DNA from 3 places in the Blautia sp. AM23-13AC genome. Region 2 is predicted to be linked to each of the others. Evidence: a T-box and tRNA genes for the amino acid it is inferred to sense, from the RefSeq annotation. Region 2 holds a T-box; the other regions hold tRNA genes.

Region 1 (10,377 bases), on a different contig from region 2:
CGACTACTTCGCCTGTCAGAATTCCGTCTCCAAAGGATATTACGGTTCCGACCTTGCATTTTTTGCCCGGTTTTACCAGCGTTTCCCAGATGTCATTTTCTTTTCTCTTTAAAAGAAGAATCTCAATTGCTGCATCCGTTCCGACCTTGGAACCATAAAGACGCGCCGGAATTACCTTCGTATCATTGATAACCAGACAGTCGCCTGGTTTCAGATACTGCAGAATATCACGGAAATGACCATGCTTATATTCACCTGTCGTTTTATCCAGATGCATCAGGCGGGAAGCGCTGCGGTCTTCCAATGGATCCTGTGCAATCAGTTCTTTTGGCAGATCATAATAAAAATCTGATGTTTTCATTTGTTTCCTCCATTCTATGGCAGCCGGCATGATTCGCCGGATTTGCTCTGTTCATTCAACTTTTTTTGCCCAACGGATCCATTATAGCATTTTCCGTACTTTCTGACAAGGAATTCTCTCGAATCCCAATCATCTCCTGTGTGGTCTACTCGATCACTGCCCGGCTTCCTACACCATCCCGGCTTCGATTTTTCGTCACAATGATTTTTTTCTCAATCCGCTCTTTTAACTTGGGCACATGAGAAATAATTCCGACCAGACAGTTTCCATCCGCCAGACCTTCCAGTGCTTTCACCGCCTGATTCAGGGACTCTTCATCGAGAGAACCAAAACCTTCGTCCACAAACATGGAATCTAACCGGATTCCTCCTGCATACGACTGAATTTCATCTGACAGGCCAAGTGCCAGCGAAAGCGATGCCTGAAACGATTCGCCGCCGGAGAGCGTGCGGACACTCCGCTCCGTTCCGTTATAATGGTCAATCACATTCAGTTCCAATCCGGCTTTTTCTTTCTTATTCGTGCCGTCTTCCTGCCGTTTCAGCTCATACTGTCCCTGGCTCATCGTCAGGAAACGCACATTGGCTTTTCGCAGAATCCGGTCAAAATACGCCATCTGCACATACGTTTCCAGTTCAATCTTTTGCTTTCCGCTCACATTTCCACATGCGGTATCCGCAAGCGCATTGACCCATTTGTACTCTTCTTCCACGGTCTGCATCTGACTTTGCTGATTCCGAATGGCATCATATGTGTTCTGATTCGTATTTGCCGCGTGATACTGCTCGTTATAACGCTGATCCAGAACCTGTTTCTGTTCGGAAAGTCCCCTTAAATCTTCCTGTAATTCTATTTCTGACGGGAGCGGCTGTTCCTGTGAATCCGCTGTTTCTAACGCCTGAATCGCCGTAAGCGCCGCCTGTACTTCCGTCAGTTTTTTCTGTATGGCATCCAGTTCCTCTTTTGCTGTTTTCTGTGCTTCTTCCAGCCGTTCTTTCTGTGCTTCCCAGGCTGCAATATGTTCCAGAAGTTCTGTTTCTTCTTTTCCCGCAAGCTGCGCCTCTTTTTCCCGGATCTTTTCCAGCAGTGCTTTTCTTTCAGCCTTTTGTTCCGTTTCCCGCAGCTCTTTTTTGCGAATTTCCTGTTCTCTTTGCTCCGTTTTCTGTGTTTCTTCCTGGATTTCCTGTCGGATCTTTTTCAGTTCCTCCTGTTCTGCAAGAATACATTGTTTCTGTTCTGTCAGTTCTTTTCGCTTTTGTTTCAGCCAGTGCTGTTCCCATACAGACCGAATCCACAGTTCTCTTTCCGCATCTGCAAGTTTTTCTGCGATTTCCGATCCCGTAAATTCATTTATCTGTTTTTTCACCGTTTCTGCACTTACCAGATCCTTCAGCTGCTCCTTCCCATCTCCAGGCCTGCCTTCGGATTTCGCTCCTGTTTTCTGCTGATCCTGTTCTGCCCAGATCGCTCTCTGCTCTTCCAGATTTTCCAGCAGTTTCTCTTCTTGTTCCTTCCATCTCTTCCGATCGCTTTGCAGTACTTCAAGACGGCTCCGCACCTTCTGCAGCCGCTCATGATCCTCTTTCCGCTCAGCTTCCGCTTTTTTCTGCCGTGCGATACATTCTGCACGGCGGCTCACCTTTGCCCGCGTGGCAGCAATCTCTCCCTCACACTGTTTCTGTCTGTTTTTCCGGAAGGAAATCACCTGGGCAATCTGATCAGCCAGGGAGTTTCTGTCCTCGCTCTCCCCCGGACCCTTTCTTTGCGCAGGATTCTTTTTCTCCATAAAAGCAGTCGTTTTTTGCGCCTCCGCAATTTCTTTTTCCAACTGTTCTTCCAGTGCTCTTTTGGTTCCTTCTGCCCGGCCAAGCTGTGTCTGTTCCGCTGCAATGGTCTTTTTTATGCTTTCCAGTCTTTTCTGCCGTTCTGTCTGTCTTTTTTCCAGTTCCGCATATTCCATCTGACGTACTTTCTGTGTTTCTTCTTCCTTCCGAAGCTGCTCTGCCTTCTCGACCGCTTCCTGTTGAAATAAAACATCCGGCATCTGTGAAAGTCGCTTCTGTTCGTGTTCTTTCTGACTCTCGGGCAGTTCTCTTAACAGCCATTCCGTTAGCTGTGCACGTTTTTCCTTTACCTGTCTGCGGCAGCTGCCCGCAGCCTCGCTTTGTCCCGCAGCTGCTTCCTCCTGCATCCGAAGTTCTTCTTTCTTGTGATCCAGCGTTTCTTTATCTGGCGTATGTTCTGCTCGTCTGGCAGGCTGCGGATGATGAATAGCGCCGCAGACCGGGCATGGTTCTCCCTCTGTCAGTTTTTCTGCCAGAATTCCCGCCTGTGCATCCAGAAATAAAGATTCCATCGCCTGATATGTTTCCCGTAAAGCATCTCTCTTTTTGATTTCACGCTGGTATGCACCTTGCTTTTCTTCCAGTTCTTTGCGTCCCTGCTCCCAGCTTTCCAGCAGATTTTCCAGCGTTTCCAGCTTCTGGTGGTATTTTTCCTGCAGCAGCGCGGCTCCGTCTCTTTCGGCCAGATGTTCTGCCGTTGTCGCGATATCCGCCTGTAAGTTCTCTTCTTCCTTTCGCAGTTGTGTCACCTGCGCGGCAATCTGCGTCCTTTCAGCCGTCGTTCTCTCCAGCTGTTTTTTCGTTTCTTCTAAAGTGTGGATTTTCTGTTCCAGATTTTTCTTTTCATCCAGCAGTTTTTCGCAGACCTGATCCTGCCCGGCCAGCCTTTCTGCCTCTTCGGCTGCCCTGGCCGCTGTCTCCTCTGTTTCTTTTATTTTTTTACAAAGAACGCTTTCCTCTTCTTTGTTTGCCGTTTCCTCTTTGACTGCGCCTGCAATTGTCTCGCAGTATGCTTCCATCTGCTGTATCTGCTCTGCGGCATACGCTTCTTTTTGTTCCGTCCGTGCAAGTTTCACCTCCGCATCAGAGAGACGTTCTTCCCGTGCTTTCTTCTGTTCCAGGACTTTTTTTGCACGCTCCTGCTCTGTCTGAAGCTGTTCTTTTGCTTCTGTTGCTGCCTGCAGTTCCTTTTGCAGCTGTGTCATTGCACTTTGCTCCTGCTGCACTTTTCGCAGCAGTTCCAGACACACTTTTTCTTCCCGAATCTGCTCTTCCAACTGCTTACAAATCTCTGCCTCTTTCTCTGCCTGCTCACTTCTCTTTTTCTTTTCTTCTTCCTTCGGAAGCAGAGTCTCCCATTCTTTTTCTTTCTGCTCTTTCTCTTTTTGTCTCGTCTGTCGCTCTTTTATTTTTCCCAAAAGCTGGTTTTTCTTTTCGATCTCTTCATTTAGCGTACTCTGCTCGTCTTGCAGCGCCTTTAATTTCTCATCGTCCCATTCGATGCAGCGTGCAAGCAGTTCCATACCGCGCATAACCTGGCCGTCGAATTTATTTTTCTTCAGCCGGTCAAACTCTGTTTTCCATTCTGCCTCTTCCGGGCAGACAACATTTTCCAGATACTGGCTGATGCTGCGTTTCTTTTCATCGTATATTTTCCAGCACTCCTTTGCTGCTTCCCGCAGACGCTTCTGCAGCTCCTGATAAATCTCTGTGTGAAACATTTTCCGGAAAATTTCACTCCGATCCGCTGTTCCTGTCAGCAGAAGCTTCTGGAAATCTCCCTGCGCAATCATCGCAATCTGTCGGAACTGACGCTGATCCAGCCCGAGAAGTTCTGTCACTTTCTTTGTCACTTCCGAAGTTTTCGTAACCGGCTGCCGCTCATCCGGAAAAATCAGTTCTGCATTCGCTTTCTCCATCGTCATGCCCTGTCCGCGGTCCTTCGGGCGCAGATATTCCGGGTTTCTCTTTACCGTATAGTCCTTTCCCTGATACGTAAACGTAAGCTCTACGAAGGTACGCACCTCCGGTTTTGCATACTTACTGCGGAACATTTCGCCTTTCCGGATTTCACCGCTCGCTTCCCCGTAAAGCGCAAACGTGATGGCATCAAAAATCGTTGTTTTTCCAGCGCCGGTGTCCCCCGTAATCAGATACAGACCGCCGCCCAGCCGGTCAAAATCAAGTTCTATCCGGTCCGCATACGGTCCGAATGCACTGATGACTAATTTCTTTGGTTTCATGCCTTCATCCCCCGTAACAATTCTTCCACCAGCGCTTTCTGCTGTGCGGTCATGCTCTGATTATTCTGTAATTCATAAAATTCCCGGAACAGTTCCAGTTCTGATTTTTCCTCCACTCGTTCCGCCGTGCCAATGTCTGCAGCAGACCGGGTTCTTTTGTTATCGTACTCCAGGCGCATCAGGTTCGGATAGATCGTTCGGAGTTTTGCCATTCCATCCGGCACATCTTCTTCATCCGTCAACGTCACCAGAAGGTAATCCTCGCAGTCGCTGTTCTCATAAAATCTTTTTGCCGTGACTTCCAGATACGTCCCCCGGATTTTCCTGAGATCGTGCAAGGGCTTTAATGGAATTGTTCTAAGCTCCACCGTTCCTTTTTCTTTTAATTCGATCACCGTAATCGTTTTTTCCTGTCCTGCTTCCGAAAAAGAATATTTCAGCGGCGAACCGCAATAGCGAACCGTGTCTCTTTCCACCTTCTGTGGGCTGTGGATGTGCCCCAGTGCAGCATAATCAAACTTTTCAAACAATTCTGCCGGAATCTGATCCAAGTCGCCAACCTGCAGTTCTTCTGCATCACATCGTTTTGCCCCGGTTACGAACTGATGGGCCAGAATCACATTTCGATCCTGTTCATCAACCAGATCCTGTTCCAGTGCAATCCGAACTGCATCCGCTGTACACATTACTTCTTCCGCACGCTCCGGCAGGGCATGACGCACCACCGCAGGCCGTAAAAACGGAAGCAGATGAATCCACACCGTGCCATACGCATCCTGCAGCGGAATTTTCTCTATCGTTCCATTGTATACCTTTGAAAAATATATCCCGCTTTTTCCCATCAGGCTGGATCCAAATGCCAGACGCTCGGCGGAATCATGGTTTCCACTGATAATAAAAGTGAGAATCCGATTGGTGGAAAGCTCTGTCAGAAACGCGTCAAAAACCTGAACCGCTTCTGCACTTGGAATCGTACTGTCGTAAATATCTCCGGAAAGCAGTACGCCATCTGGTCTCTCTCTTTTTGCAGCATGCAGAATCTGCGACAAAATGTACTTCTGATCCTCGATCATCGAAAATTCATTGACTCGCTTTCCGATGTGGAGATCGGATAAGTGGAATAATTTCATAAGCGCCTCCCTGTCATTTTCCATGGTATTGTAATCTGCCGGGCCCGCCACTGGCAGCCCCCTCCGAACGTAAAACAACAAAAGCCCCTGCTTTCGCAGGAGCTCTCTCTTTCGTAGCGAGAGGGGGATTCGAACCCTCGACACCGCGGGTATGAACCGCGTGCTCTAGCCAACTGAGCTATCTCGCCATACTATATTTTTAGAAGTATGGGGCCTACAGGGCTCGAACCTGTGACCCTCTGCTTGTAAGGCAGATGCTCTCCCAGCTGAGCTAAGACCCCATATCTGTTTTCTAGCAGTTCTTACGTCCTGCTGACAATATGTATATTAGCACGCTTTGTTCTGTTTGTCAACGATATTTTTTGAAATTTTTCAAATTTTTTCTTTTGTTTCTACAATACCAGCGATTTCATGTCCTTCCGGCATACGCTGTCTTTAACTATCCAAAGTTATTTTTTCTATGCATCTTTCCGCTTTCTCATCTCTTCCAGTTTCTGGTTCATGCTTTCCGCCACCATATGGTCATTTACATATACGATCAGATTCACCGTAACATAAACTCCAATAACCAAAACCTCCATCAGCACGACCATTTTAGCTTTGCTGAAGTAAAACCATCCGAACGCTCTGCCAAGTCCCAGGGCAGCACAATTGACATAGATAAAATAGATGATCTGCCGTGCAATCATGCCCTGTTTGGATACTTCTTTTCCTTCCTCATCCGGGTACATCAGAATCGGGATGGAGCATACAGCGGAAACCAGAAGAATCTGCCAGAGAATCATGACACTGATCTGGGCATCCAGACCGCACATCACAGTAATATAGATCGCGGACGCAAGCAGAACGCACACGGTAATTTTCGAAAAAATATTTGCAAGAATTTTTATTTTATTCATCATTGTTTTCGCCTCCCTACAATCCCAGTCGTTCTTTCAGAACCGGCACATACTGCCGGGAAATAACCACTTTTTCCTCATTTTCGAGTAACGCTTCAAATCTGCCGCCAAAAGCAGGCGACAAATGCCGGATTTTGTCCAGATTTAGAATCATGGATTTGGAGGCCCGCATAAATGGAAAAGACACCAGCTGTTCTTCTAACTGATACAGTTTTTCTTTAACTTCATAAACATTCTTTTGTCCATAGGCAAAAACCTTATTGTCCGTTGCCTCAAAATAAAAAATATCCGGAAGTGCCAGAAGAGTAATTCCTTTTGCATCGTATCCCGTAATTTTCCGATCCCCGTTTTTCAGTTTGCAGATCAGATGGTTGATGTCCTCCGTCAGCACACGGCATTTGATGATGATTTCTTCCTCTTCGTCCGGAAATGGATTGATGATCGTTATCTTCACATTAGTCCCCTCTTTTCTTTTCCCTATCCTCTTTTATATCGGATTTTCTTGGAGATGTCTATCCCTTGTATGGTATGCTGTATAAAAATTTTCGAATCAGTTTCAACTTTTTTGCTGTATACGGCTGATAGCGGATCGGAAAATCCATCCATGTCTTTTTATCCACGATGCTGCGCTTATGTGTGAATTCCGCAAATCCGGCCTCACCGTGATAGCCGCCCATACCGCTTTCTCCTACACCGCCAAACGGCATCTCACTGGTAGCAAGATGAATCAGTGTGTCGTTGATGCAGCCACCGCCAAACCGGCACATCTCCAGAACCGTTTTCTTCACCTTTTTGTTTTCCGTAAAGCAGTACAGGGCAAGCGGTTTGGGGCGTTGATTGATCCAGGAGAGTGCATCCTCAAGTTTTTCATACGTCAATACTGGCAGGATGGGACCAAAAATCTCCTCCTGCATGACCGCATCTTCCCATTCTACGTGATCCAACACAGTAGGTTCGATCCGCAGATCTTTCCTGTCAAAATTTCCACCACAGACCACTTTATCCTGATCTATCAGACCAAGCAGACGGTCAAAATGCTTTTCGTTAATGATCTTTCCATACTCTGAATTGAAAAGTGGATCTCCAAACTGTTTCCTGATTTCCTGCCGGAGCGCTTCCACGAGTTCGTCATGCACCGATGCATCACAGAGAATATAGTCGGGAGCCACACAGGTCTGTCCGCAGTTGATAAACTTTCCAAAGACAATTCGTCTTGCCGCAAGCCGGATCTTACTGCTTTTTTCTACAATGCATGGGCTTTTTCCGCCAAGTTCCAGTGTCACGGGCGTCAGATGTCTTGCAGCACTTTCCATGACCTGCTTTCCGACCGCTGCACTTCCTGTGAAAAAAATCTTATCAAATTTTTCCTGTAAAAGTGCCTGATTTTCCTCCCGTCCGCCTAAAACAACGGCAACATATTCCGGTGGAAAACATTCTTCTAACAGATCTTTCAGGGCATTTGCACTGACCGGTGCATAAGCACTTGGCTTTACCACCGCAGTATTTCCTGCCGCAATGGCATCTACCAGCGGTTCTAACGTCAGCAGAACAGGGTAATTCCACGGGCTCATAATCAGCACATTGCCATAAGGAGAAGGGCTTTGATAACTTTTTGCAGCGAACTGCGCCAGCGGTGTTCTGACATGTTTTGTTCTGCAAAGCCGCCCTAAGTGCTGCTTCATCCAGCGGATTTCCCCCTGCACCAGTCCAATCTCACACATCACACTCTCCGTCTTGCTCTTTCCAAGATCCGTATGCAGCGCTTTGCAGAGGATCTGCTCCTGTTTTTGCAAGGCCTTTTCCAATCTGCTCAAAGCCTCCATCCGCACCTTCACAGGCAATGTGGCTCCAGATGCAAAATACTCTCTTTGCTGTTCCATAAGTGTTTCGAGCATTAATTTTTCCATTCCATTCTCCTTTTCTCAAAGCGGCAGAAATGATTTTGGGGCACGCTCTGGTACATTCCATCGCTATTCGATAGCATATCATATATTCTTATCCGAAAACAGCATTTATCCCAAAGAAATAAGAAAAGCCGCCAACTCTGAATTATTTTTCTTCAGAATTGGCAGCTCTCTATTTGTTACTGACAAGCGGATATTCGCAATCCACTCTCCTGCTTACTTCCCTAAAATGTAAACTTAAATTCGTGTCTGACAATTTTTTAACTTTCATAATTTTTCAAAGCTAATTTTACCAGATATTCCGTAGTGCCTTCCTCATACTTTTTCTTCCCCGTCAGACAAAATCCATGTCTTTTATAGAAAGAAATCGCTCCTATATTCTTTTCCAGTGCCCATACATACGCCGCATCCTTATCTTCCATCGCAAATTGAATGAGCGCATGACCGATTCCTGCTTTTTGAAAAAATGGATCCACATACAGTTTTACGATTTCTTTTTCCTCAATCTGGATAAAACCTTTGATGAGTCCGTCATCAAAGACATACGTATGAGACAGTACCTCTTCTTTTCCAAAGTAATGATTGATCGCAGAAACCACCTGCAATTCGCTGAAAGAATATTCCGGATCCTGAAAAATCGGAAAATAGTGGATTCTGTTGTTAAGAACAAATATTTCAGCGATTCTTGATAAATCATTGCTTTTGGCCCTGCGGATCGTCACTTCGTTGCTTTTTTCTTCCGCATTCACAAATTTTTTTCCTAATATTTGCGAAAGTTCTATCTCTCCATCCTCTTCCACCCCAGTTTCCACAAACCCGGCTCTATGATAAAGCTTTAATGCAATCTGGTTCTCCTGCTTGCAGGTGAGTGTCACTCTGTCAGAATCACCAAACGGTTTTGTTTCAATGTAATCGATCACCTGAGTAAGAGCAGCACTTCCATATCCTTTTCCCTGCGAGGAAGCATCGATCATCATATGCCAGATATCATATTCCGGGATATCATAATCGTAGACGACCATCACATAACCGACCATTTTATCCTCATTATAAATTCCAAATGGCTGACACTGATCCCGGTAAACGTATGCCTGTGCCAGACTTCGGACGGGATGGGAAACATATGATTCCTGCCCTTTGGCCAGGCGCAGGTTGAATGCATCCAGGAAATTGTCCTCTGTGATTTTTTTCAAATGTACCATAAATCCTCTCATCTCCTTCTGTTCCTGTGTTCCGCAATTCTGCGATTATTTCCCATCTTTCTCCGGAAGAGCTGTCATGCACAAAAAAATAATTCCAAATACCACAACACATCCAACCATAAGCATCACCATCTGATTTACACTTACTACAGACCCCTGGAACTTCGGGTTACAATCCAGTGTATCACGAATCGCAGTAATCATTTCTTCTGGCAGCTGATTGTTCTCCATCTCTTCGAAGATTCCACGGAGCATATGATTTTTCAACAGAGAAGTTCCGTAGGTACTTGGCAGATACGACAGTACTTTCTGCAGGCCGCTGCCGAAATTTGAAATCGGCATGTAAGCTCCGCATAAAAATCCATACCCGGCACTTACGATCGTTCCCACTGCGGATAACTGACCCTGGGTTGTCAGTGGAAAACTGACGATGCTTGACAACGTGCTTCCAAAGAGTACCAGTAAAATTTCATCGAGAAGAACCCAGAATACATCTACAGCGCTCATATACCAGCCCATTTTGTACATATAGCCAAGGCATAATACAAGCGCAAGCCCATTCACCAGCAGGGAATTGACTACAGTAGATAAAAAATACCCAAGATAAAGCTGTGCTTTGCTGATTGGCGATACATTAAAATCTTTCCTTGTTCCGTTTGCCCGGTCCTGTACCATCGTAAGATTCACGCAGAATGTCACAGTCACACAGCTGACTGCCAGAAGAGCCGCGGCAAGCTGTGCGGCCACCGTTCCATCGACCAGTTTGTCTGAGATTGTAATCATGTCCGGGATCG
Region 2 (10,377 bases):
GCGATGCCGGCTTTGTCTGCCTGTACGTGAACTTCGCTTGCTCCTGCCAGAGTTCCGAAGAATACAGCACCGTTTTTGAAGGTTTCCTGTACAGCAGCATCTTCCGTTACAACGAATACGCTTGCTTTCTTTGACGGCGGTACGTTCATACTGGTGCGGACACCACGGATGCTTCTTACCGCCTCTTTCATCATCTCAACGGCTGCCTCATCCTCTGCGTATGCAAAGTCTTCGGTCTCTTTCGGCCATGCGGCGATCATGATGGAATCCTCGTCCGGATTCAGTGTGCAGTAGATTTCCTCTGTGATGAACGGCATAAACGGATGCAGCAGCTTTAATGCATTGCCAAGAACGGTTTTTAAGGTCCACAGTGCAGCGCCCTTCGTCTCGTCGGTCTCGCTGTACAGACGCGGTTTTACCATCTCGATGTACCAGTCGCAGAACTCCTCCCAGATAAAGTCGTAAACCTTCTGTACGGCGATACCGAGCTCGTAGCGGTCCATGTTGTCCGTTACTTCCGTTGCCAGCGTGTTTACCTTAGAAAGAATCCATTTATCTGCCAGTGTCAGTTTGTCTTTTGGCATTTCAGACGGAACTTCTGCTTTTTCCAGGTTCATCATGATGAACCTGGAAGCGTTCCATACTTTGTTTGCGAAGTTACGGCTGGCTTCTACACGCTCCCAGTAGAAACGCATATCGTTTCCAGGTGCATTACCGGTCATCAAAGTCAGACGGAGAGCATCTGCACCGTATTTGTCAATGACTTCGAGCGGATCGATACCGTTTCCGAGGGATTTACTCATCTTGCGTCCCTGGGAATCACGAACGAGTCCGTGGATCAGTACGTGGTGGAACGGAACCTGTTTGGTCTGCTCCAGTGCGGAGAATACCATACGGATAACCCAGAAGAAGATGATGTCGTATCCGGTTACGAGTACGTCGGTCGGATAGAAGTAATCAAATTCCGGTGTTTTCTCCGGCCATCCTAACGTGGAGAACGGCCACAGAGCAGAACTGAACCAGGTGTCCAGGGTATCCGGGTCCTGGGTGAGATGGGTGCTGCCGCATTTCGGGCATTTTTCCGGCATTCCGCCTCTTACAACGGTGATCTCGCCGCAGTCATCACAGGTGTAAGCCGGGATGCGGTGGCCCCACCAGAGCTGACGGGAAATACACCAGTCATGGATGTTGTTCAGCCAGTTCTGATAAATCTTGCTGAAACGATCCGGGATGAAGTTTACTTCCCCGTTCTTCTCCGCTTCGCTGGCAGCGGCAGCCATATCCGCCATTTTTACAAACCACTGCGGTTTGATCATCGGCTCTACGGTTGTCTTACATCTGTCGTGGGTTCCTACGTTGTGAACGTGATCCACTACTTTTACAAGAAGGCCAAGCTTCTCGAGATCCTCTACCATGGCTTTTCTTGCCTCGTAGCGGTCCATGCCGGCGTATTTGCCGCACTTGTTGTTCATGGTTCCGTCATCGTTTAAGATGTTGATCTCTTCGAGGTTGTGGCGTTTTCCTACCTCAAAATCGTTCGGGTCGTGTGCCGGTGTAATTTTAACGCATCCGGTTCCGAACTCTTTGTCTACGTAAGCATCTGCGATAACCGGGATTTCACGGTCGGTCAGCGGCAGTTTCAGCATTTTTCCTACAATATCGGTGTATCTTTCATCCTCCGGATTGACAGCTACGGCAGTATCGCCGAGCAGAGTCTCCGGACGGGTGGTTGCGATTTCTACGAAGCGGCCTTCCTCGCCAACTACCGGGTAGTTGATGTGCCAGAAGTGGCCTGCCTGCTCCTGATATTCAACCTCTGCATCGGAGATGGAAGTCTGGCATACCGGGCACCAGTTGATGATGCGGCTTCCTTTGTAGATCCATCCTTTTTCATACAGACGGCAGAATACTTCTTCTACGGCTTTGGAGCATCCCTCGTCCATGGTGAAGCGTTCTCTCTCCCAGTCTGCGGAGGAGCCGATCTTTCTTAACTGGCTGTTGATGCGTCCGCCGTACTCTTTCTTCCACTCCCAGCAGTGCTCCAGGAATTTTTCGCGTCCGATTTCATCTTTGTCGATGCCCTGCTCTTTGAGCATATTGGTAACTTTTACCTCGGTTGCAATCGCCGCATGGTCGGTTCCCGGCTGCCAGAGGACTTCATATCCCTCCATCCGTTTGAAACGGCAGAGAATATCCTGCATGGTGTTGTCGAGTGCGTGGCCCATGTGAAGCTGTCCGGTTACGTTCGGAGGCGGCATCATAATGGTAAACGGTTTTTTGTTCGGGTTTACAGTGGCGTGGAAATATCCTTTATCCAGCCATTTCTGATACAGTCTGTCCTCGAGTCCTTTCGGATCGTAGGTCTTTGCGAGTTCTTTGCTCATGAGATCCTCCTTTTATGTTTGGTGTATTGTGGTATTTATTCCCGCAGAGGCTTGTCTTAAATCAAAAACGCCCTTCACATACACATAACATGCATGCAAAGGGCGAAAATTCCGCGGTACCACCTTAATTTGTATCTCGTTTCGGAGTCTGTAACGTGACTCATGCGTGAGAACCTAATCATCACATCTTCTGTGCTTTTCAGCTCTCCGGTTCAGAAGCTACCTTCCATGACCACCTTCCCGGACAGCCTTTCAGCCGGTGAACCGTCCTCTCTTTTGGGGCCTGCCATGTACTCCTCTTCCTCATAACCTTTTCTTTTTCTGTTGGAATAGAAACTGCATTTATCATAATCGCGTTTTTTTATTTTGTCAAGCCGCCGCGGGCAAAAACCTTTCTTCTTATGGAAGTTTTAAGATTTCACGCGCTTATTTTCGGTGAATCCGCGATGCACAGTACTGCATTTCTGCGCGGCCGTACGACGCGTAGCGGACCTGTTCTTTCGAAAACGGCTTCGCATTGCTTGGCCGTCCCAGGTTTTCGCCGTGGATCACCTGATCCACAAGGTCGATGAGATCTGCGAGAACGCCGAGGCTGAGCGGATTGTAAACCGGATGCGCCGTCGATTCAAACACCTGCGTGTGATGACCGCCGAAGAATTTCATGCGGCCGCCCTTTTTCACCAGCCACGCCATCAGACCAACCAGACCATCGTAATACTCTTCCAGGCTCGTTCCGCCCGGCACCTGCATCCAGACACCGCAGCCGCTTCCGATCGCATCTCCGGTGAACAGGTAATTCTGTTTCGTCTCCAGCACGACAACACTGCCCGGCGTATGGCCCGGTGTCTGACAGACGGCCAGCTCTGTGCCGCCGAGCGGAATCACGGAATCGGTACGGATGTCATGAATCTCCTCCCACGGTTTTAATTTTCCCGCCGTCAGCATCACGAGCGTCTCCGGGTCCATTTTCTTTTCCTCGTGGCACATGTAAACTTCGTCGAATTCATCGATGTGATACATGTGATCCGGGTGCGCATGCGTGATAACCAGCAGCAGAGGCTTATCTGTCAACTCCCTTATCACCGGCAGAATCTTTGCGCCTGCTGTGATGCCGGTATCAATCACAGCCGCTTTCTCTTCTCCTTCTACCACATAGAACGACGAATTTCCCGCGTCAAGAATACAGTAAATTTTTTCTCCGATTTCTGTTACCTGAAAACCTTCCATTTTGTAAAACCTCCCTTTTGTTCACCGGAACATACTGAACCCTATGTTAAATAAAATCCCCATAACAATAATAATAACCCAGATCAGAGCTGCAATTCTTGCTTTTGGCGTATGGGACTGTGTTCGGAGCGGCTCAGGAAATTCCCCTTTTTTCTCCCAGTCGGCAATCCGTTTTTTTGCCTCCTCTGCCTGTTCTTCCTTCACATAAACAACGCGTCCCTGATACGGTATTCCAGTTGTAATCTGCAGAATTTCTCCGGCTCCTTCGCTTTTTCCATAAGCCATGATTCCATGACGCTGCAGCATCTTTACCATCTTTTTTGTAGTCTGTTCATCTACCGTACGATACACCTTTCGATACCCCATATCTTTCCCTCCTGTGCTTTGTGCCTTAGATCCACCTTCCGCTATTTTATGCTATTTTCTTTTTTTCTCTCAGCATCATCACCCACGCAATCCGTAATCGAAGTTGATTGTGAGCAGCATCGTAATCTGGCCAAGTGAAATATGATATCAATGTCCTGCGTTCTCTTCCCCGATGATAATCGAAAGCAGCGTATGATCCAGCATGATCGTGCGGTTCCACGGATTGAAAATCACACCGCTGATCTCCTTTGTCTCAGATGCCATGTGGATCAGCTGTTCCAGACTCACGAGAAACGTAGATTTCACGCTGCTGCTCCCCTTTAATTCCTCATCAAAGCTCGTAAACGCGGCCCACCAGACTTTTCCGTCCGCGCTCTTTACCGTTCCGATCCGGATCTGATCGTCGCCGGATGGCGGTTCCACGGAAAGAATCGCCTGTCCGCCCTCTTTCATTCTGCGGCGGATTACCGTCAGCACATGTGCCAGCAGTTCCGGCGTCGGCTCCTTTTGCAGTCCCAGAATTGCTTCCTCTATCGTTTCATTCCCCTGCAGCCCTTCGTCCTTTGGAGTTTCCATTTCTTTTGCCATTGCTCTTGTCCTTTCTTTTTCGTTTTTCCCACACAGAATCTGTGTACCATCATCCCCGGCAGCTTCGGCACTTCCGATGACATTTACTCTGCGCCTACCCAGATGCCGTCTTCCCCGCAGAATCTGCACTCTTTTGATAAATCCAAAACGTTTTCCATCCGCTTTAAGATCTGATCGTACTTCCCTTCCCGCATCAATGCAATCGTCACCTGATCCGTTCCGATCTGCAGATGGCGGAAGCCGCGTTTTCCTTCCTCCGTCCACGGCAGAGTCAGCTCCAGTTCAAAGCCGCCGCTGCTTCCGTACAGCTTACCCGGCTGTTCGTCCGCAAACAGCTCGAAAAGCGGCTGATAATATGCTTTGAAATAATTCTCCTCTGGAAACCAAAGTGTCCCGTCCCCGGTCCGCTCCGGCTCTTTTACAACGGCATTCAGATAGCCTCTCTCGTAATACGTCATGCACGCCGCGCTCTTCGTCAGCGGATTTTCATTGATCTTCTCGATCTCCGACGCCGCCCGGCATCCGTTTCCAAAGGCCGCCTGGCTGTTCTCGCTCCTGCCGACCGGCTCCCAGACGCTCCATGCGTTCTGCTTTCCGTATCCGATCAGATCCTGGCGGTATGCACCGTTGTATTTTACAAATTTTTTCTCCCCCGGCTGCTCGATCAGGTTCAGCGGTACCATACAGTCAATTCCGTACAGCTTCTGCGCAATCAGCCGCGTGTAGATGATGCCGAGATAATGACAGATTGCACTGCGCTCCGCCGTGTCGAGATACATAATCTGCTCCGCTTTTGTCAGCTGGTCGCCGCGTGTTTCGAGCACACTCTCCACCATCGCAATCCGTGACTGCAGCTCCGCCTTCCGTTTTCCGCGGTAGCGCGCCGACAGACGGCCGTACGGCATCGTGCTTGCAAGAACCGCGTGCAACAGCTCCAGATTCGTGTATTTGATCATAATATCTTTCTTATTTAAACCGAGCTCTGCGTCGGTATCGACTTCCGTCACATTGATGATATATGTTTTTTCTTCGGTCAGTATCATTTGTTTTGCCTCTCTTTTTCAGTACTCTCTTCCATGCTCCTTCAGCCAGCTCTGCCACACTTTGTAATCGGGCATCTGCTGTGCCACCACCGCGTAAAACCGCGCGGAATGGTTCATCTCTTTCCGGTGCGCCAGCTCGTGGATAACGACGTAATCCATCACGTGCTCCGGCATCAGCACCAGCTTCCAGTTGTAGTTCAGGTTTCCGGCGCTGCTGCAGCTGCCCCAGCGGGTTTTCTGCTCACGAATTGTGATTCTGCCATACGTTACGCCCATCTCTTTTGCAAAATGTGCCGTCTTTTCCGCCAGCATCTGCGCCGCACGTTTAACCGCCGCTTTTCGTTCTGCTTCCGTCAGACGGTTCGCTTCTTTCTGCTCTGCGGCCGCCAACGCTTTTTCCCGGTGTGTGTGAATCCAATCCTGTTTTTCTTTTAAGAATGCTTCGATTTTGTATTTTGCCATCCGTTTCGGTGCGCGCACCACCACGCTTCCATCCGCTTTGACCTGGACGGCGAGCGTTTTACGGGCGGAATACACGATCTCATAGGGAATCTGTTTTAAAATCCGTTCTGCGCTGTCTTTCTGTTCCATTTATTTTTCCTCAAAAGCTGTCTGTTTTACCATTTTTTTGCCTGTTTTTCATTATACCTTTTTCCCGGCGGAAACGCAATCGGATTGCTCACAGAAAAAAAACGCGAGCAGAATCACCGTTTTTCTTCCGGCAATTCTGCTCACATTTTTCCTTCTCTTATTTCAGCTCAATTTTTTTCTGCTTTCTTCGGATGCACAGCCTCACAAATAAAATCGCCGCCTGCACACAGAGAATCATCACCAAAATTCCAATCATGGACAGCGCTGTTGCCCCCAGTCTGATCAGTTTTCCCATTCTTTTTTCCTCACTTTTCTTTCTATCGTGCCAGAACCGGATCGGCTGCCGCATCCCACAGCAGGCTGTCCGTCTCACTTTGTTCCAGGTATCCATATTTTACCATTGCCGCCAGCACCTGCTTTTCCCGCTGCAGCGCCAGATCCGCGTGGCGCGACGGTGCGTAGGCGGACGGTGCATTCGGGATTCCGGCGAGGAGAACGGCTTCGCTGTCGGTCAGCTCCTGCGGTTCTTTCCCGAAGTAGCCAAGCGATGCTTCTTTCAGTCCATAGTAGCCATCCCCGAAATAGATGGTATTGATGTACAATTCCAGAATTTCTTCTTTCGAAAGCTGCCGTTCCACATAGAGTGCCGTCCACGCCTCTGCCGCTTTCCTGGCAAATGTCTTATTCTGATCGTAATACATGTTTTTTACCAGCTGCTGTGTGATGGTACTGCCTCCCTGCTCCGGTTTCATCACGCGGATATCATGTACAACGGCCCGCGCCATGCTGATCCAGTCTATCCCGTGATGTGTGTAATACCGATGATCCTCAACAGCAAGCACCGCTTTTTTGTACAGATCCGGCACCTGTTCAAGAGAAGCCCACTGTGCTCCGCTTCTGGCTTCCTCTACTGCCTGCGCGAGCGGCTTTTCCTTCACTGCCTTCTGATAGGAAACATATCCCTGGATTGCCCAGAACATTCCGGCCGTCAACAGGATCAGGCAGAAAAATGCCAGAAAACCTCCAACCATTTTTCCCGCTGTTCCCCGGTGTTTTCGTGTTCTTTTTCTCATAGTTTCAAACCCCTTTGTTGTTCTTTCCTGCTTTCTATCCTACCATATCTCCCTTAACGCCTTCTTGCCTCTTTCTTAGGAATTCATTAAAATTTTGAAACTGTATGAAATGCATTTTGCACGTTTTTTCAAATAACCGCTGCTGCTGCGGAATACTTTAACCGAATCAGGCAAGTAGCGAAGCGGATTGCGAATATCCGCTTGACAAAACAGAAAAAGACAGACACCTGGCAGATTGTCAGGATGCCTGTCTCTTGTTTTTATCTTTTGGTTTTTCAGAAACGCTCTGTGATTATGCTGCGGTTCCGTAGTTCATTACATGAGCTGCTGACAGTGCTTTTCGAACGGCTACACCGAGAATTTCAGCTACTACAACGGAAATCACATCTTTTACAATGTACGGAACGGAAACTGCAAGGAACGAAGCCGGGATCGTGTTTCCTGTTACAATGGAAAACTGTACCACACCGAATGCGTGACATACCGCAAGACCTGCGATTCCAAGAACGAATGGTTTGCCCGGGAAGCCTTTTTTAATTCCGGCACCGCAGAGCATTGCCATCGGAATAAATCCGAAAATAAAGCCGCCGGCCGGTCCGAGAAGAGCGCCGAAGCCACCGCTCATGCCGGCATAAACCGGAACGCCGATCGCGCCGAGGATCAGATAAAGAGCGGACGATGCACCTCCCAATTTCCAGCCAAGCACGTAGCCGCAAAATGCCATTGCAAAGGTCTGCAGCGTCACCGGAACGCCGGTCGGAAGCGGAATCGTCACAATGGACAGTACCGCAAGCACTGCCGTCATCATGCCGGTCAGTACAATCTGTTTTGTTGTAAGTTTTGATTTTTTCATGAATGTAAGTCCTCCTCGCAGGTTCTTGTATGCAATTCTTTCTGTCTTTGAATTGTTAACCTTGTTACAATATAGGTTAATATTTCATTTTTGTCAATCTCTTTTTTTAAAAATGCAGAGAGTTCTGCTACGATTCTGTTACACTTCCTGAAAATAGCGGTCACCCTCTTGTTTTCTGTTTTCTTTCTATGGTATACTATATAGTCTCGGAGTTTTTCCGGGAATTTTCACCCGATACAAACGATGAACTTTTACCTCATTTGAAAGGAGATACCCTCTATGAAACCTTCCGAAAATCCTCTCGGCTCGGAACCGGTCAGCTCTCTTTTGCGGCGTTTTGCGATTCCGAGCGTCATCGCGATGCTCGTCAGCGCCCTCTATAACATGGTAGACCAGCTCTTTATCGGTCACAGCATCGGCGTGCTCGGAAACGCAGCGACCAACGTAGCGTTCCCACTCAGCATGGTCTGCACATCCATCGGTCTGCTCTGCGGCATCGGCGGTGCTGCAAACTTCAATCTCTGCATGGGCAGACGAGAGCCGGAGCACGCGAAATCTTATGTTGGAAGTGCCATCTCCATGCTGGCAATCCTCGGTGTGATTCTCTGCGTTGCCGTTCAGCTTTTTCTGCGCCCGATGATGCTTCTCTTTGGTGCAACACCGGACGTCATTGATTACGCCTGTACTTACACCAGAATCACCTCCATCGGCTTCCCGTTTCTGATCGTCACAATCGGCGGCTCCAACCTGATCCGCGCGGATGGCAGCCCGAAATTTTCCATGCTGTGCAACCTGGTCGGCGCGATCGTCAACACGATTCTCGACCCGCTGTTCATCTTCGTTTTCCACATGGGCATGGCAGGTGCAGCGCTCGCCACGATCACCGGACAGATTTTATCATTCGCGCTTGTTGTCTTCTATCTGCGCGGTTTTAAAACGCTGCCGCTTTCTCTTTCCGATCTGAAGCCGAACATGGCCTGCTGGGCACGGATCGCTGCGCTTGGTGCAACTCCGGCATTCAATCAGGTGGCAATGATGGTTGTTCAGATCGTTATGAACAACACACTGACCTACTACGGCTCCAATTCCGTCTATGGAAGCGACATTCCGCTTGCATGCGCCGGCATTATTTCAAAGGTGAATATGCTGTTCTTCTCCTTTGTTATCGGCATTTCCCAGGGACTTCAGCCGATTGTCAGCTTCAACTTCGGTGCGCAGAAATATGACCGCGTGAAGGACGCCTATAAAAAAGCAGTTTTTGCGGCGACTGCCATTTCCATCGTCGCCTTCCTCTGCTTCCAGTTCTTTCCGCGCCAGATTATCGGCATTTTTGGTTCCGGTTCAGAAGAGTACCTGCATTTTGCAGAGCGGTACTTCCGCATTTTCCTGTTTTTCACATTCCTGAACGGTATCCAGCCGGTCAGCTCAAACTTCTTTACCTCAATCGGAGCACCGAAGAAGGGTATTTTTCTTTCGCTGACGAGACAGATTATTTTCCTGCTTCCGCTGCTGCTGATTTTTCCGTATCTCTTCGGCATTGACGGCGTGATGTACACTGCACCGATTGCAGACCTTGCAGCCGCATCAGTCAGCATCGTTATGGTCGTGCGGGAATTTAAGATCATGGCAGAGCTACAGAAGGCTGCCGCCTGAAAACAGTTTTTTTCCTGTAGTTTCCGCTCGTTTTTACTGCGCTGCGGTCGCCAGAGTCTTGCTACAGATCATTGCCGTGTAAACAGGAAAGAATCCTGTCCGGAAAGTAAAAAATCGTATGCTGTTGCTTTTTCCACAACAGCATACGATTTTTTTATGTGTTATCCACACTTTTCTTTATTTATTCACATGCATCCACATCAGTCCATGCGAAGAATCATGGTCAGGATTCGTTTTGCACAAAGAGCGATTTCGTCGCGGGTGATGTATCCCTTCTCAAATGCCTCCTGTACGCGCTCCTCGTATCCGTTTGCCATCTTGATATCATTTCCGGCTTTTGTCTCGCGGTAATGCTCGCCGTGTGTCCACCAGTCGGTCGTTACCATTCCCTTAAAGTCCCACTCACCGCGCAGAATACCGGTCAAAAGATCCTTGTTCTCAGATGCCTGAACGCCGTTGATCAGGTTGTAGGACGACATGATTGTGTATGGATCTGCCTCTTTTACAATGATCTCGAAGGCTTTCAGGTAAATCTCACGCAGCGCACGCTCGGAAACGCGGGAATCGCTGTCTTTTCGGTTTGTTTCTTTGTTGTTGCA
Region 3 (10,377 bases), on a different contig from region 2:
CGGAAAAGACAGCTATCCGACCGAGCAGGGCTTCGTTCCGGAAGACGTATTCCTGGAGAGACTGCACGACATCGCTGTAAATGCCATCGCCGATGCCTGCACCGGATCCAACCCGAGACAGCCATCTGTTGAAGAGATGGAAAAACTGCTGAAATGCTGCTACTATGATACAGAAGTAGATTTCTAAAAAGAAAACATATCGAAATCCCTCCGTTCTCTGGGCGGAGGGATTTTTTGCGTCAGAGAATGAAATTTATTTGTGTGGATTTTATGTTTTTTATGCGAAATCCTGTGTCTGGACTGGAAAAACAGAGGCGTTTATGGTAGTATAGAAAAGAATAGAAGTAAAAACGGGCGGCATTGCGAAAAAAGATGCCTTCCCCTGAAAATATGGAGGAAAAAAGATGGAACAGTACAAGCAGGAGTTTATCGAGTTCATGGTCGAGAGCCAGGTATTAAAATTTGGAGAGTTTACTCTGAAAAGCGGAAGAAAATCCCCGTTCTTCATGAATGCGGGCGCTTACGTAACCGGAAGCCAGTTAAAACGTCTCGGCGAGTATTATGCAAAAGCAATCCATGACAATTATGGACTGGATTTCGACGTTCTGTTTGGACCGGCCTACAAAGGAATCCCGCTCAGCGTTGTAACCGCCATTGCGATTCATGATCTCTACGGTGTGGAAGTACGTTACTGCTCCAACCGGAAAGAAGCAAAAGACCACGGCGGAGATGCAGGACTGCTGCTTGGAAGCAAAATTAAAGACGGCGACCGCGTTGTCATCATCGAGGATGTTACCACCTCCGGAAAATCCATCGAGGAGACGTTCCCGATCATCCAGGCACAGGGCAATGTGGAGATCAAAGGTCTGATGGTATCCTTAAACCGTATGGAGCGCGGAAAAGGCGACAAGAGCGCACTTGAGGAAATCCAGGAAACCTATGGCTTCCCGGCAAATGCCATTGTAACCATGGAGGATGTCATCACCTATCTGTACAACCGTCCATGCCAGGGCAAAATCCAGATCGATGACAAGATGAAGGCTGCCATTGATGCTTATTATGAGGAGTACGGTGTCAAATAAGACGTGGTACACTTGAAAAAAGGAGTTTTGCACGATGAATGAAAAAATCTATAAAACCATGGGACGTGTCGGCGGCGGAAATATCGCCATGGGCGCAGTACTGGTTGTGGTAGGGGTAGCAACCGGTGTCCTGATGATCGTAAGCGGAGCAGGCCTGCTGAAACGACGCGGGGAAATTATGTTTTAAGAAAAATGCCGGAATATTTTGGAAGCGCATGCGCCGAAGAGGTATTCCGGCGTTTCTGATACCACGCAGAAAGGGGAAACGAAGATGAAGCAGGAGACGAAAGCCAGAATCCGCGTTGTGGGACGGATTTTATTTCTGGTGTATCTTCTTGCGCTCGTTTATTTTCTGTTTTTTGCAGAAGAATACGGGAGAAGGAACTTTTTTGAACTGGATTACCGTTACAATCTGGTGCCGTTTCAGGAAATCAGACGGTTCTGGATTTACCGCGAAAAGGTGGGATTCCTTGCCGCATTTTTAAATCTGGCGGGCAATGTGATCGGTTTTCTGCCGTTCGGTTTTATCGTTCCGGTGATGCACAAAAAAATGGAGAGTTTCTGGAAAGTATCGCTTCTTGGCTTTATGTTCAGCCTCTGCGTGGAGACGATTCAGCTCATCACGAAGGTGGGCTGCTTTGATGTAGATGATCTGATCCTGAATACGCTTGGAGCCATGATCGGCTGCGGCGCATTCCTGATCTGCAATAAATTCAGGAGATGGAAATATGGCGAGGAAGAAGTATAATTATAATTTTGTCCGGAAGCCGTCGGAAGGCGGAAAGGAAGCTCTCTATATGGCAGGTGCTTCGGTCTTTCTGTTTCTGCTGGCTTCGATCGTATCGTTTGCATTCCGCGGAAACGGAGGCATTTTTCTCGGAGCAGCGGGACTGTTCTCATTCCTTCTGTCGGGATACGGCTTCTATGTGGGAATGAAGAGCTTTAAAGAAGAACAGGTCAGCCACAGAATGTCGGTTCTCGGCTCGATTACGAGCGGCGGCATGCTGGTCGCATGGCTGGCACTGTTTCTGATCGGTGTGAGATAAATGTACTCTCGTAAAATCAAGCACAGAAAGACTCCGGGAGTACATCTAAAAGAAAAGGGGAAAAAGATGGATCGCGAACGTTTTGAAAAACAGCTGAATTTTATTCTGGAGATTGATAAAGAAAAACAGATCCTGCGCCAGACGCACATCCGCGGCTATTCGCGCCAGGAGGACGACGCGGAGCACGCATGGCACATGGCGGTGATGGCATTTCTGCTGCAGGAATATTCGAATGAGAAAATCGACATCGGCAGAACGATGCTCATGCTGCTGATCCACGACCTTGTGGAGATTGATGCAGGCGACACGTATGCGTACGACGCGGAGGCAAACAAAACAAAAGACGAGAGAGAACACAAAGCGGCCGAGCGCATCTATGGCCTGCTGCCGGAGGATCAGGGAAAAATGCTGATGGATCTCTGGCTCGAGTTCGAAGCGTATGAGACACCGGAAGCGCGCTTTGCCCATGTGATGGACAATTTCCAGCCGCTGCTTTTAAATCATGAGAACGATGGAAAAGACTGGACCCGCCACAATGTGCGGATTTCCCAGCCGTTAAAACGAAACGAGAAGACGGCGACCGGCTCCGAGGAGATCTGGAGTTATATGGAAGAGATTCTCGAACAGAGTATCCGGGATGGAAAAATTATTGACGACCGGGAAGAAAAACAGGAATAAGTTAAGAAGAATGAGGGGCAGATCTGCCCCTCGTAACAGTTAAAGAGAAACAGAAAGGGATTTTTTTATGACGGATGAATTATTAAACGAGCGGTATGCGCTTGCAATTGAGCGGATCCGCCAGATTCCGGCGGAAAAAAGCGTTCCGCAGCCGTACCGCGATTTTTTTGCACAGATGGCACAGTACCTCTGCAAAATGGACCAGATCCGGAGCAGAATCGCAGAAGGATATCTAAAAACAGCATCCGAGGAAGAGCTGGCTGTTTTTAACCGCGAGCCGTATGAAGATGTGATCGGGGAGCGGTATGAGACCTCCTACGGAAACCCGGCGTTTGCCGTGCGGGCACTTGGTGAAACGCATGGAAGGAGCCTCTGCTGCCTGTACCGGGAGCTGGGAAATGCTGTTGTCTGGGTCTATGAGGACCGCCTGCTGGAGCTGACTGCGGCGATGGAGCTGTATCTCGAGTTGTATGCGATGTTCGAGGAGGAGACGCTGCCGTCCGCGCAGTATGTAAAAGAGAGCATTTACTGGTATGTGAGCGATTACGCCGAGGAGCGCCAGGAATACCAGGTGCGCGAAATTGTCGACCCGTCGCTGCACTTTGTGAAGGATATTGTGATGGAATCTGATCTGACGGATCTGCGGTATCTGTACCAGTACGGCGAATATATCACCGAAAATGAGAAGGGTACAGCCCGCTTTTTAAATACGTTCAGCCAGGAAGAAATCGACGCGATGGCACGCACCTACACAGAAGGCTTCCGCAAGTGCTTTCTCGTGGCGCGAAAAGATCTGTCGAAAAAGAAGACAGTCAGCATCCGCTTCCACATCGGTTTTGAGCGCATGATCCGTGCGGCAATATTACAGTTCCGCGAGATGGGACTCGAGCCGGTGATTTCCCGCGGCGCGCGGAGAACGTGGGTTGCCGGTGCGTCTGCGAATAAGCAGTATGACTACGATCACCGGAACGATGAGGCGCTGTATCTCAACGAGGATCTCGTGAAGAGACGGCTCCGCGCGATGCAGGTGAAATACGACGAGTACAAAGAACTGGCGGGCGGCTATGCCGGCCCTGCCGTGGTGGAAACCTTCGGCGAAGTTCCGTTTGAGCCAGTAAATAAAAAACAGGCACTGCACTTAAACGAGCGCCAGCAAAAGCTCCGTGTCGGTTTCCAGAACGAGGCGGGCCAGATTGTAAACCGCTATATCAAGGATGACGAGTACGGCTACACGATCATCGCCTACCCGATGCCGGAGATCGATCCGCGCTACGAAAAAATTTTTTGTGAGATCGTAAAGATCAACACGCTCGATTACGAAAAATACCAGCGCATCCAGCAGTACCTGATCGATGCGCTCGACGAGGGTGTTTCCGTGCATGTGCTTGGAAAAGGAGAGAACAGAACGGATCTGCGCGTGATGCTGCATCATCTGAACGATCCTGCGAAAGAGACGAATTTCGAGAACTGTGTTGCCGACTGCAATATTCCGGTCGGAGAGGTCTTTACTTCCCCGAGTCTTACCGGCACGACAGGCGTGCTCCATGTGACGGGAGTCTACCTGAACGAGCTGTATTACCGCGATCTCTGCCTGACGCTGACTGACGGCATGATCACCGCGTATGACTGCGCAAACTTCGAAAAAGAAGAGGACAATCGTACTTATATAGAAGAAAACCTGCTGTATCACCACAGGACGCTGCCGATCGGTGAGTTTGCCATCGGAACGAACACGACGGCGTACGTGATGGCAGAGCAGTACGGCATCGCCGGAAAACTGCCGATCCTGATCGCAGAGAAGATGGGCCCGCATTTTGCGATGGGCGACACCTGCTACGCCTGGGCGGAGGACAGCCCGATGTACAACCCGGACGGAAAAGAAGTAATCGCGCGCGAGAACGAGGTTTCGGCAAAACGGAAAGAAGATCCGTCGAAAGCATACTTCGGATGCCACACGGACATCACGATTCCGTACCGCGAACTGCAGTCGGTTGCGGTCGAAAAAGCAGACGGAACGACGATCCCTCTCATTGAGGACGGACGCTTCGTCCTGCCGGGAACGGAAGAATTAAATGAACCTTTTGGCTGATTATGGGTTGACATTTCTGCGCCTGCTTAGTATATTATAAGCAGAACTGAATGATTAAAACATAAATATAAGCATAACTAATGAATAACGCTTAGAACAGTTAATCAGAAAAGGAGAACAACATGGCTAAAGTAGGAATTGTGATGGGCAGCGACTCTGATATGCCGGTAATGAGCAAAGCAGCCGACATGCTGGAAAAATTTGGAATTGAGTACGAGATGAAAATCATCTCCGCACACCGCGAGCCGGATGTATTTTTCGAATATGCAAAAACCGCAGAGGAGAAAGGCTTCAAGGTTATCATTGCAGGCGCAGGTATGGCAGCTCATCTGCCGGGTATGTGCGCAGCTATTTTCCCAATGCCGGTCATCGGAATTCCGATGCATACCACATCGCTTGGAGGTCGTGATTCCCTGTACTCCATCGTACAGATGCCGAGCGGCATTCCGGTAGCAACCGTTGCCATCAATGGCGGTGCCAATGCCGGAATCCTGGCAGCAAAGATTCTTGCAACTTCCGATCCGGAACTGCTTGCAAAACTGAAAGCATATACACAGGAAATGAAAGAGCAGGTTGAGGCAAAAGACGCAAAACTGCAGGAAACAGGATACCGTAACTACAGTAAATAAAAACAAAGGACAAGGGAGGTTCACCATGGATTACAAGAACGCAGGAGTAGATATTGAAGCTGGATACAAATCAGTAGAATTAATGAAAGAGCATGTAAAGAAAACCATGCGCCCAGAGGTATTAGGCGGCCTTGGCGGTTTTTCAGGCGCTTTTTCCCTGGCAAAAATCAAAGAAATGGAAGAGCCGGTGCTGCTTTCTGGTACAGACGGATGCGGAACCAAGGTGAAGCTCGCCATGATTCTTGATAAACACGACACCATCGGCATTGATGCCGTTGCCATGTGTGTGAACGATATCGCATGTGCCGGCGGAGAACCGCTGTTCTTCCTCGACTACATCGCATGCGGAAAGAACTATCCGGAGAAGATCGCTTCGATCGTAAAAGGCGTTGCAGAAGGCTGTCTGCAGTCCGATGCGGCACTGATCGGCGGTGAGACCGCAGAGCATCCGGGCCTGATGCCGGAGGATGAGTACGATCTGGCAGGTTTTGCTGTCGGCGTATGTGACAAGAAAGACATGATTACCGGTGAAAATCTGGCATCCGGAGACGTACTGATCGGCATGGCTTCCACCGGCGTTCACAGCAACGGATTTTCTCTTGTCCGCAAAGTTTTCGATATGACAAAAGATTCTTTAAATACATACTATGATGAGCTCGGCGCAACCCTCGGCGAGACCCTGCTTGCACCGACCCGTATCTACGTAAAAGCACTCCGTGCCATCAAAGATGCCGGTGTAACCGTAAAAGCATGCAGCCACATCACCGGAGGCGGCTTCTACGAGAACATTCCGCGTATGCTCAAAGACAACACCGTAGCCGTTGTACAGAAAGACAGCTACACCGTACCGCCGATCTTTGATCTGATGGCAAAGAAAGGCAATATCGACGAGCAGATGATGTACAACACCTTCAACATGGGTATCGGTATGGTACTGGCTGTTGATCCGGAAGATGTAGACGCAGCGATGAAAGCCATCCGTTCCACAGGAGATACGCCATATGTGATCGGCCACATTGAAAACGGAGAAAAAGGAGTACAGTTATGCTAAGATTAGCAGTTCTCGTCTCCGGCGGCGGCACGAACCTGCAGGCGATTCTGGATGCGATTGACGAGGGAATCATCACAAACGCGGAGGTTTCTGTTGTCATCAGCAACAATGCAGGAGCGTATGCGCTGGAGCGTGCGAAAAAGAAGGAGATTGATGCGGTATGCCTTTCCCCGAAGACCTTTGCATCGAGAGAAGCATTCAACGAGGCACTGCTGGCGAAACTGCAGTCGTACAACGTCGATCTCGTTGTGCTCGCAGGATGCCTGGTTGTGATCCCGCAGAGCATTGTGGATGCTTATCCGAATAAGATCATCAACATTCATCCGTCCCTCATTCCGTCGTTCTGCGGAACGGGCTATTACGGACTGAAAGTGCACGAGGGCGTATTATCCCGCGGAGTCAAAGTGACGGGAGCGACGGTTCATTTTGTGGACGGCGGAACAGACACCGGCCCGATTATTCTGCAGAAGGCAGTCGAAGTGCACGAGGGCGATACACCGAAGGCACTGCAGCAGCGCGTCATGGAAGAGGCCGAGTGGGTCATCATGCCGCGTGCGATTGATCTGATTGCAAACGGAAAAGTAACGGTAGAAGACGGACACGTAAAGATAAAGGAGTAAGAGCGATGAAAGTACTGATTGTAGGAAGCGGCGGAAGAGAGCATGCGATTGCCTGGAAGGTGGCGCAGAGCCCGAAGGTAGACAAGATTTACTGCGCTCCTGGAAACGCAGGAATTGCGGAGTACGCAGAGTGTGTCGATATTGCAGCGATGGAGTTTGACAAGCTTGTTGCTTTTGCGAAAGAAAAAGAGATTGACCTGACCGTCATCGGCATGGATGATCCGCTGGTCGGCGGTGTTGTCGATGCGTTTGAGGCAGAGGGACTGCGCGTATTCGGACCAAGAAAGAATGCGGCAATACTGGAAGGATCGAAAGCGTTCTCCAAAGACCTGATGAAAAAATACCATATCCCGACGGCGGCATACGAGACATTCTCCGATCCAGAAGCGGCAGAGAAATATCTCGAGACTGCAAAATTCCCGATCGTGCTGAAAGCCGACGGTCTGGCTCTTGGAAAAGGCGTTCTGATCTGCAATACCTTAGAGGAAGCAAAAGAGGGCGTCAAGACGATCATGCTCGACAAGAAATTCGGCAGTGCCGGAAACGAGATGGTCATCGAGGAGTTTATGACGGGGCGTGAGGTTTCCGTTCTCTCCTTTGTGGATGGAAAGACGATCAAGACGATGAGTTCCGCACAGGATCACAAGAGAGCAGGAGACGGCGACACCGGCCTGAACACCGGCGGTATGGGCAACTTCTCCCCGAGTCCGTTTTATACCGAAGAAGTGGATAAGTTCTGTAAGAAATATATCTATCAGCCGACCGTAGATGCGATGGCAGCCGAGGGAAGACCGTTTAAGGGAGTTATCTTCTTCGGACTGATGCTGACACCGGACGGACCGAAGGTGCTCGAGTACAATGCCCGCTTCGGCGATCCGGAGGCACAGGTTGTGCTTCCTCGTATGAAGACAGACATCATTGATGTATTTGAAGCCTGCATCGACGGAACTCTCGACCAGATCGACCTGCAGTTTGCAGATAATGCGTGTGTCTGCATCGTACTGGCTTCGAACGGTTATCCGGTTTCCTACGAAAAAGGATTCCCGATCCGCGGACTCGAGACGTTCAAAGAGCATGAGGGCTACTACTGCTTCCACGCCGGAACGAAGTTCAAGGACGGCGAGATCGTGACGAACGGAGGCCGTGTACTCGGCGTGACAGCACTTGGCGATACCCTGAAAGAGGCACGTGCGAATGCATATAAGGCTGTTGAATGGGTTGACTTTGACAATAAATATTACCGCCATGATATTGGAAAAGCGATTGACGAAGCGTAACGTGAATGTGAATTTTAATTTTGAGTAAAATGGAGCCGCCAGAATCCCGGTGAAAGGGAAATCTGGCGGCTTTGTCTTTTTATTCAGAAAAGGGAATAAAGCGCCGCCGTTCCGGATACAATAGTAAGGAGATCCTTTGCTTTTTAGCAGAATCAGAACAGGAAAGGCGGTCGGAAAAGATGGGAATCGTTTGTCTGGCGGGGATTTTTGCCGTATTTCTTCTGCTTGCATGGACGCTCTGCCGGGCGGCAGGATGGGAGAAAGAACGGGAAGATCTGGAACAGGAGCAGTACCTGAAAGAGTGGCGGGAGAAAAAGTTGAAAAAATCGAAAAAATTTGAAAATTAGTGTTGACATTTGGCGGGTGGAATGCTATACTAACGAAGTCGGTTGGTGATACAGATAAAAAGCCGACAGACAAAACACTGATGTGGGGTCTTAGCTCAGCTGGGAGAGCATCTGCCTTACAAGCAGAGGGTCATAGGTTCGAGCCCTATAGGCCCCATATTTTATGAAAAACGGTGTTGAAAATGAATATGGCGAGATAGCTCAGTTGGCTAGAGCACGCGGTTCATACCCGCGGTGTCGAGGGTTCAAATCCCCCTCTCGCTACTTATGGAACCCTTGAGAAATCAAGGGTTCTTTTGGCTTTATGGACAGTATGATGATATGGCTGTCATGTCAAAATCGTGTCTTGAAATCCACAGGGATTTGTGAGAAAATAAGACTACCTAAGAGCTTGTTTTGGGCTCTGAAAGTAAATAAAACAGTAATGGATAGAAGAAAGATAAGGAAAAAACAATGATAGAGTTTAATAAACCACCTTTTATTGGAACAGAACTGGAATACATCCGCCAGGCGGCAGAGGAAAACAACAAGCTGTGCGGCGACGGTCCTTTTACGAAGAAATGTTCTGCCTGGATGCAGGACAATTTCAACGTAAAACATGCGATGCTTACGACATCCTGCACCCATGCACTGGAAATGGCAGCTTACCTGTCTGAGATTCGGCCGGGCGACGAAGTGATCATGCCGTCCTACACGTTTGTTTCCACTGCAGATGCCTTTGTTCTGCGCGGAGCAAAAATCGTCTACGTGGATATCCGTCCGGATACGATGAACATCGACGAGACCAAGATTGAGGATGCCATCACCGAAAAAACAAAAGCGATTGTTCCGGTTCACTATGCGGGCGTTGCCTGTGAAATGGATACCATCATGGATATTGCAAAACGCCATAACCTGAAGGTTGTAGAGGATGCGGCACAGGGTGTGAGCGCGTACTACAAGGGAAAAGCCCTTGGAACGATCGGCGATTTTGGCTGCTACAGCTTCCATGAGACGAAAAACTATACGATGGGAGAGGGCGGCGCGCTGCTGTTCCAGGATGAGAATTATCTGGAAAAAGCAGAGATCCTTCGTGAAAAGGGAACGAACCGCAGCAAGTTTTTCCGCGGACAGATCGACAAATATACCTGGATCGACTACGGCTCCTCCTATCTGCCGAGTGATATGAATGCGGCTTACCTGCTTGCAGAACTCGAGGAACATGAGAAAATCGACAGAAAGCGGATGGCCATCTACAACTATTACCATGAGCAGCTCCGTCCGCTGGCTGAGGCCGGAAAGATCGAGCAGCCGGTTGTGCCGGAAGGCTGTGTACATAATGCACATATGTACTTCATCAAGGCAAGAAATCTGGAAGTGCGTACAAAACTGATCAAGTATATGAAAGAGCGCGGTGTGATGTGTGTCTTCCATTACGTTCCGCTCCATACCTCCCCGGCCGGACAGAAGTTCGGTGTTTTCCACGGAGAGGACAAATACACAACAAAAGAGAGCGAGCGCCTGATGCGTCTGCCGATGTTCTACAGCCTGTCTGAACAGGATATGGCATATGTCGTAG

Evidence for each region. A T-box is a leader RNA that pairs with one kind of tRNA and senses whether it is charged. The one in region 2 lies ahead of DW642_RS07945 (valine--tRNA ligase), so its partner is inferred to be a tRNA-Val.
Region 1: it encodes a tRNA-Val, which carries the amino acid that the T-box ahead of DW642_RS07945 (valine--tRNA ligase) is inferred to sense. The anticodon was not compared.
Region 3: it encodes a tRNA-Val, which carries the amino acid that the T-box ahead of DW642_RS07945 (valine--tRNA ligase) is inferred to sense. The anticodon was not compared.

What each region holds. Positions count from the first base shown of each region.
Region 1 covers NZ_QTUL01000009.1:63,700-74,076, forward strand. Annotated here, with positions in the region: gene queA (tRNA preQ1(34) S-adenosylmethionine ribosyltransferase-isomerase QueA) at 1-361, opposite strand, end outside; gene DW642_RS10985 (AAA family ATPase) at 507-4,448, opposite strand; gene DW642_RS10990 (exonuclease SbcCD subunit D) at 4,445-5,578, opposite strand; tRNA gene DW642_RS10995 (tRNA-Met) at 5,693-5,766, opposite strand; tRNA gene DW642_RS11000 (tRNA-Val) at 5,787-5,859, opposite strand; gene DW642_RS11005 (DUF3021 family protein) at 6,037-6,480, opposite strand; gene DW642_RS11010 (LytTR family DNA-binding domain-containing protein) at 6,494-6,931, opposite strand; gene DW642_RS11015 (aldehyde dehydrogenase) at 6,990-8,384, opposite strand; gene DW642_RS16285 (GNAT family N-acetyltransferase) at 8,642-9,583, opposite strand; gene DW642_RS11030 (ABC transporter permease) at 9,629-10,377, opposite strand, start outside.
Region 2 covers NZ_QTUL01000005.1:108,219-118,595, reverse strand. Annotated here, with positions in the region: gene DW642_RS07945 (valine--tRNA ligase) at 1-2,384, opposite strand, end outside; T-box leader at 2,480-2,700, opposite strand; gene DW642_RS07940 (MBL fold metallo-hydrolase) at 2,811-3,611, opposite strand; gene DW642_RS07935 (putative signal transducing protein) at 3,633-3,977, opposite strand; gene DW642_RS07930 (SseB family protein) at 4,125-4,565, opposite strand; gene DW642_RS07925 (hypothetical protein) at 4,649-5,608, opposite strand; gene DW642_RS07920 (M48 family metallopeptidase) at 5,627-6,199, opposite strand; gene DW642_RS15855 (hypothetical protein) at 6,357-6,494, opposite strand; gene DW642_RS07915 (transglycosylase domain-containing protein) at 6,517-7,272, opposite strand; gene DW642_RS07910 (biotin transporter BioY) at 7,565-8,125, opposite strand; gene DW642_RS07905 (MATE family efflux transporter) at 8,405-9,778, shown strand; gene DW642_RS07900 (glycoside hydrolase family 3 protein) at 9,979-10,377, opposite strand, start outside.
Region 3 covers NZ_QTUL01000004.1:217,614-227,990, reverse strand. Annotated here, with positions in the region: gene DW642_RS07140 (iron-containing alcohol dehydrogenase) at 1-187, shown strand, start outside; gene pyrE (orotate phosphoribosyltransferase) at 405-1,082, shown strand; gene DW642_RS15980 (hypothetical protein) at 1,117-1,269, shown strand; gene DW642_RS07130 (VanZ family protein) at 1,354-1,830, shown strand; gene DW642_RS07125 (hypothetical protein) at 1,811-2,128, shown strand; gene DW642_RS07120 (HD domain-containing protein) at 2,195-2,806, shown strand; gene DW642_RS07115 (aminopeptidase) at 2,874-4,895, shown strand; gene purE (5-(carboxyamino)imidazole ribonucleotide mutase) at 5,018-5,524, shown strand; gene purM (phosphoribosylformylglycinamidine cyclo-ligase) at 5,550-6,575, shown strand; gene purN (phosphoribosylglycinamide formyltransferase) at 6,569-7,195, shown strand; gene purD (phosphoribosylamine--glycine ligase) at 7,201-8,472, shown strand; gene DW642_RS15825 (hypothetical protein) at 8,652-8,819, shown strand; tRNA gene DW642_RS07085 (tRNA-Val) at 8,904-8,976, shown strand; tRNA gene DW642_RS07080 (tRNA-Met) at 9,010-9,083, shown strand; gene rffA (dTDP-4-amino-4,6-dideoxygalactose transaminase) at 9,273-10,377, shown strand, end outside.